2 regions of the Thalassolituus pacificus genome follow, and region 2 is predicted to be linked to the other one. Evidence: predicted binding sites of a transcription regulator. Region 2 holds the regulator's gene; the other holds the start of a gene.
What was found. The regulator LexA, encoded in region 2, represses DNA repair genes until DNA is damaged. The targets are predictions, from matches to a motif close to TACTGTNTANNTANACAGTA.

Region 1 (3,409 bases), on a different contig from region 2:
TTTTTGAAGCTTTTAATGGCACCACCCAGATCACCGCCCAGATTGCGCAGTTTTTTGGTTCCGAAAATCATAATGACGATGGCCAGAACGATTAATAATTGCCAGATACTGATTCCGCCGAGCATAGGAAAATCCTCTTATTCTTAATTTAAAAATTACATCAGAAACCGGGCAGCTGATCGCCGCCCAGTATATGAAAGTGCATATGGAAAACTTCCTGCCCACCTTCTTTACCAGTATTGGTAATGGTGCGGAAGCCAGTCAGGTTTTGTGTGCGGGCAATGGCCGGCAGGCTGAGCATTAAATGGCTCATCAGGCTGGCATCAGCGTCGCTCAGATCATTGAGGTTAACGATATGGCGCTTGGGTATGACCAGCAGATGAGTATCGGCCTTGGGCGCGATATCGTGAAACGCCAGCAGGTGCTCATCTTCATAAACGACATTGGCCGGAATCTTTCCGGCGACAATCTGGCAAAACAAACAGTCCGGCATACTCAATCTCTCAGTTCTCTGGTTGGTACCGGTTTACTTGGGCGTACGTGACGCCTTTTCTTCCAGTCCGGACATATTAAAGCGTCGTGCCAGTTCATTAACCACGGCTTCCGGGCGCTCGCCCAGTTTGGCCAGTGCCACCAGAGTGTGAAACCACAGGTCGGCGGTTTCGTAGATAACATCGCTGTTATCGCCACTGGTCTCGGCATCTTTGGCGGCCAGAATGGTTTCGGTGGCTTCTTCGCCGACCTTCTCCAGAATCTTGTTCAGACCCTTGTGATACAGGCTGGCCACGTAGGATGAATCGGCGGCTGCGCTCTTACGTTCTTCAAGGATATCGCCGAGGGCGGAAAGTATATCGCTCATAGCTGTTTCAGTTTCATTAAGTGGCATCAATAAATATCTTTCGGGTCTTTTAACACCGGATCAACGCTGACCCATTCACCGTCCTGATAGACCCGGTAGAAGCAGCTTTCGCGGCCGGTATGACAGGCGATACCGCCAATCTGTTCCACCTGCAGGGTGATGACATCGGCGTCACAGTCGAGGCGCACTTCGTGCAGCTGCTGCACATGGCCGGACGATTCGCCTTTACGCCACAGTTGTTGGCGCGAGCGGGAATAGTAGATGGCGCGGTTTTCCTGCACCGTCAGCGTCAGTGCTTCCCGGTTCATCCAGGCCATCATCAGGATACGGCCGGTCTTATAATCCTGCGCAATCGCCGGTACCAGACCATCGGCGTCCCACTTTACGGCATCAAGCCAGTTACTCATAACATCCCCCGCGTTCAGAGGTCGCAGGATACCCCATGGCCGGGGTTTCGGGTAGGGCTTCGCCGTCAGCTGCAGGGAGGCAACAGAGGCTCTTGCGGCTACCGACCTGGGCAGGAATCCGCGTAGTGAGACAAATGCACCATAACAACGCTGCATGAAGAATGGGCAGCCTCTTTCTGGTGCTGATCACTTTATCGTTAACCAGTGCCGATAACAGGCGGTAACAATTCTGACTGAATTGTCAGCATTTGCCTCTTGAAGTATGCATTTTGGGTTATGTTTCACCGTTGAACTCAGGCATTGGCATGACCGCTGCTCTGGCATTGCAGACTCACAACGAGAGCTGCAAACCATGACGTTAACCAAGCAAAGAAGTAAAACCAGAAACCTGTCCCACCGCGTATTTACGCCGGCACCGCTGGCGGCCTGTATCGCAACCCTGCTGTTGTCGGCGGTGATGCCGGCGGCACAGGCGGAACCCTTTAAGCCGGAAGTCTTCAGCGTTGAGAAAACCATTCAGCCCGGGCCGAATGTGTTTATGAACGAAGCCGCCTGGGGTGGCGCCAGCCAGATTCACGTCTTCGCTCAGGATGACCTGCACTATAAAGGCTCGATGCCGGCGGGTATTACTTCGCAGATGAAAGTCTCGAAAGACGGCAAAACCGTTTACGTACTGTCCGACTTTGCCAAGCGCATTACCTATGGCCCGGTAGAAAGTGTGGTGCAGGTGTACGACGTAGACACCCTGAGCCGCAAGAAAGAAATCATCGTGCCTAATAAAGCGGTGAAATCCATTGGCATGACTCAGCTGCTGGAATTAAGCGCCGATGAAAAACTGCTGTATGTGCAGAATGCCACACCGGCCACCTCGGTTTCAGTAATCGATATTGCTGCCGGTGAAGTCATTGCCGAAGTGCCAACACCGGGTTGTTACGGCGTTTATCCGGCACTGAAAGGCACCAGTTTCAGCACGCCCTGCGGTACTGGCCAGCTGAAAACTTTCACCGTAAAAGGAAAAGAATACAGTGTTGAAGCATCGGGCAAATTATTCGATGTGGATGCCGACCCGATTTATATCCACACCCAGCGCCGCAAAAACGGTGAGCTGATTCTGACCACCTTCGGCGGTGCGGTGTACCTCGCTGATGACAGTGGCAAAAGCGTAAAAATCAAAGAAAAGCTGCAGCTTAATGCCGGCATTGAAGGTGATTGGGTGCCCGGTGGTTATGCCATTACCGCTTATAACGAAGCCAACGACATGATCTTTGTGCTCATGCACCCGGATGCCTACGACGGCAGCCATAAAGACGCATCGGCAGAAATCTGGGGTTACAGCCTGAAGAAGAAAAAACTGATCAGCCGCAGTCCGGCCGAGCATTTGGTTGCGCTGACCGTCACCAGCAGCAAGCAGCCGGTGATTTTCGGCTCCAATGAAGAAGATGAAACCATTGATCAGTATGTGCTGAGCAAAGATGGCGACTTTATGTTTGAGAAGGCGGCGGCCGACGAAAAAGCCGGTTGGACCACCTCGCTGGCGGTGGCTCATGACTGAGTTGCTGCCACTGGCGAGCCTCACGCTGCTGGTGTTTACCCTGCTGGTATTCCTGCGCGCGGCACTGCACAAAGCACTGGATTTTCTCGAATTTCAGGGCTTTGTCGCCGACTACGAGTTGCTGCCGGAAGCTTTGGTTAAGCCCGCCGCTGCTGCCTTGCTGGCCCTCGAAGGTGCGCTGGTGCTGATGCTGTTATTCAGCGCCAGCCGTGCTGCCGGACTGGTGCTGGCGGCGCTGTTGCTCGGGGGATATGCCATCGCGATGGGCATCAATATCCGTCGCGGTCATACCCGCATCGAATGTGGCTGTGGCGGTACTCCGCAACTGCTGAGCAAAACCCTGTTGCTGCGTAATGCGCTGCTGATGGTCTTCGCTCTGCTGCCATTGCTCGGTTTGCCGGAAGCACTGCAAAGCGCCGAAATCGTGGTGGCCATCGCTGCTGCTGTCTTTATGTGGCTCGCCTTCCTGTTGTTTGAGCAGGTGAACGCCAACCTGCTGGCCATCCGTGAAATGGCCAACTCACTGAAACGAATTTAAGAGGTCGTTATGACTGCTTTGTATTTTGCTGTCGCATTTTTATTTGTTGCTGT
Region 2 (3,409 bases):
CTTTCCCCAGACGATTAACCCCCACTTCCTGCCCCTGCAACCAAAGAATGCGGCTGAGAATCCAGTCACGCTGCGGATGTGCGGCTGCCAGCTCCGGTGAATATTGTTCTCCGGTGGGGCGGCGGCCAACAAATACCGTATTTAACGGCTGTGCACCGCCAATACAGGCACGGATACGATGCCAGCCTCGGGGAGTGCAGCCTGAGTTCTCCTGCTCGCCGGCACCATTAAGCGCCGTGGAAACCGGATAAAGATGGCAGATACCGGCACTGGAAACACGCAAGACCTGATCGGCAATAGACACTTCGATCAGGGATGTCTCAGTAGCGGGTTGCGAAGAATGTGTTTGCGCAGCCATTGGCGCCATAACAAAGGCCTGTTGGTAAATAAAGCGGAAAACGGGAATCCCGGCTCCGCTCAGCCAGCCTGATGCGGAGCGTTAAGACCGGATGCGAGGAAAGGTATCAATTTATCAACAACCTGCGCAATATCCGATCCCTTACCCAGATCGTGTTCGGCCATCGCCGTCAGCGAATCGGCACCGGATAAGGTAAACACCGTCGCGCCCAACATAAAGTGAATGCGCCAGAAACGATCTTCATCCGACAGCTCTGGCGTCGCCGCCGTGACCAGGCGCATAAAGGTTTTGAACACCGGACCATACTCTTTCTGCAAAAAGCGCCGTAAGTGACCCTGCCCCTGGGTATACGCCAGCCCCAGCAGACGCATAAAAATGCCCAGGCGACGCGGACTGTCATGCCCGGCACGCAGCGCCGTCTGCGATAGCAGCATCAATAAACCAGGTAGCTGCGGCACATGGCCATCCAACTGCGCCTGAACAGCATCCAGTTCCTGTTCAAGATCTTCACAAAACGGCGTCAGAAAGCGCGCAAACACCGCCTGAATTAACGATTTCTTTGAGCCAAAGTGATAATTCACTGCCGCCAGATTCACACCCGCCTTGGTGGTGATATTCCGCAATGAGGTTTCGGCGAAGCCGCGCTCCGAAAACAACTCCTCTGCCGCATTCAGGATACTTTTTACCGTATCTTTCTGTGCCATAACCCTGCATCTGCCCTATCACGCTGTCGCGGCTTTATTGCCATCGCCGACAGTACAAAACAACTGTTTCAAACATACGTTTAAAACGAGATTTAGGCAACCCCATATAAGGCCAAAGGCTAAAAGCCTGATACCGCCACCCTGCCACCCGCATACAGAATCAAATATGGCTGCAACAGAGGAATAAACAGACAGCAAAGAACAGGGGTTTACACTGGATAAAATACTGTATACATTTACACCATACTGTATGGATCAACAGACTGGATAAGCATCATGATCAAGCTCACGGCACGACAACAGCAGGTACTGGATTTCATCCGTTCCTCTCTGGAAGATACGGGATTTCCGCCCACCCGCGCCGAAATCGCCGCCGAACTGGGCTTTAAATCGCCTAACGCCGCCGAAGAACATTTAAAAGCACTGGCCCGCAAAGGTGCGATCGAAATCATGCCTGGCGCATCCCGTGGTCTGCGCATTGTTGAAGAACACAATCCGGGGCTGCCCATTGTTGGTCGTGTAGCCGCCGGTGAGCCTATTCTCGCGCAGGAACACATCGCCGATTATTGCGAAATTCCGCCCAGCTTCTTTCGCCCTTCTGCAGATTTCCTGCTCGAAGTTCAGGGCGACAGCATGAAAAACATCGGCATTCTCGACGGCGACTATATTGCCGTACACAAAGCCGAAACCGCCCGTAATGGCGAAATTATCGTTGCCCGCGTCGATAACGAAGTCACGGTTAAGCGCTACGAGAAGAAGCGTAATCAGGTGATTCTGCACCCGGAAAATGACGACTTTAAGCCGATTGAAGTTGATTTACGGGAAACGGAATTTGCCGTTGAAGGTTTATACGTCGGCGTCGTACGCCGTAGCTAACAGTAATTGTTCACAGGTTCGGGGTGATTGTTATGCGTCAGTTATTACTCGGAATGGAAGAAGCCGGTTTGTCACTCAGCAGCCAGCGTCCAGGCAGATTAACGCCAACCGCAGGCAATGCGCTGCGCGGCAGCCTGACGGAAGTTATCGTCAGTGAAGGGGGCGCAATTCAACCAATGCACCTGCTGCCGATGCTGGCACAGTGCAACGCACATAAACGCTGGCTGATGTGGCTCAGCCCGCATCGTCCAATGAATAAGAGCTGGCTGGAAAGCATGGGCCTGCAACATTCACCGGTGATTCATCTCGACCTGTGTAACGATACCCAGCTGGCGCTGTGCAGCAAAGTACTCGCCGCCGGCAACAGCCATATGATTGTTGAATGGCAGGGAGAACTGAGCAGCCGCGAACGCCAGGTTATCCGCCAGCAGGCCGACCAGAGTGGCAGTCATCTGGTGCTGATTCAGCGTCGCCCCTGAGCGGTATCCCCTTTAACAACATGAAGCAGACATAAAAAAGCCCTGAGATTATCAGGGCTTTTTTATGTCTGCTTCAGACGGATGACAAACATGCATCAGTCTGCCAACCGGATTAAACAGCGTTCAGTGCAGACGCTGCTGATATTCCGGCGTATCAAAATCTTCGCGTTCGACTTCCATGCCGGAGAGTTCGCCCACTTTGCGCACTCCCGCTTCCAGCATCACCCGCGCAACATCCATATGATGTGCCTGCAGGCTGGCCTTGGCATCCTCGGAAAAATGAATACACACCAGCGCATCGCTGTCCTGATCGTCGGCACGACGCAGGGCGATGTCGCCATTGGAAAGTTCTACGATTTCAAAAAAGCGCGCCATAACCGCCTCTCAAAACTGGGCGCGGGAGTGTATCACAGGATCTTTTCAATAGCTTGGCAGACACACAGAACCGTTAGTAATAAAAAGTAAACGGTTCTGTGTAAACAGGCAGAGTCGCGCCTCAACTTTCCTGACGATTAGCACGCTGGCCGTCGATCAGCCGGGTCAGATCGAGCAGCCAACCGGCTACCGGAGACTCAGGTGTTGCGACCAGTGCAATTTTAACCGGCGCATCCATTGTCTGTACCACCTGCGCTGGCTGATTAAGACCGGCTGGCCGGGTCTGTGCGTCGGCAGCGGCCAGCATCTGCGCCAGCCAGGAAAAGCCATCATCCGCCAACTGTTGCAGTTCACGCATTTCGCCAGTCGTCATTGGCGCATGCTGCAGCAACTCCGCTAACGAACGCACCGGCTGGCGATACGCCACCATATCGCCCAGCTCAGCCAGATAAGACAACCAGGCGTCACGCAGTTGATACAAAGCACTCTCTTCCAGCGCCTGTTGTAATACCGGCGGCGCCGGCTGTACATCGGCCAGCTGTGCTAACAGCAGACGGCATTGGTAGAGTTTCTGATTGGTAAAACCGATCCACTGGGACATAGCGCTTACCCGGGCT

Region 1: a site for LexA is predicted at 1,494-1,513, ahead of NYR02_RS01820 (amine dehydrogenase large subunit). Genes of this name have one in related genera too.

What each region holds. Positions count from the first base shown of each region.
Region 1 is NZ_JAOANI010000005.1:79,907-83,315, reverse strand. It holds gene tatA (Sec-independent protein translocase subunit TatA) at 1-125, opposite strand, end outside; gene NYR02_RS01835 (histidine triad nucleotide-binding protein) at 161-493, opposite strand; gene NYR02_RS01830 (phosphoribosyl-ATP diphosphatase) at 527-859, opposite strand; gene hisI (phosphoribosyl-AMP cyclohydrolase) at 886-1,266, opposite strand; gene NYR02_RS01820 (amine dehydrogenase large subunit) at 1,619-2,818, shown strand; gene NYR02_RS01815 (MauE/DoxX family redox-associated membrane protein) at 2,811-3,356, shown strand; gene mauD (methylamine dehydrogenase accessory protein MauD) at 3,366-3,409, shown strand, end outside.
Region 2 is NZ_JAOANI010000014.1:427,263-430,671, reverse strand. It holds gene NYR02_RS06765 (L,D-transpeptidase family protein) at 1-358, opposite strand, end outside; gene NYR02_RS06760 (TetR/AcrR family transcriptional regulator) at 418-1,062, opposite strand; gene lexA (transcriptional repressor LexA) at 1,339-1,938, shown strand; gene NYR02_RS06750 (cell division inhibitor SulA) at 1,971-2,417, shown strand; gene NYR02_RS06745 (hypothetical protein) at 2,541-2,792, opposite strand; gene NYR02_RS06740 (DUF6586 family protein) at 2,914-3,393, opposite strand.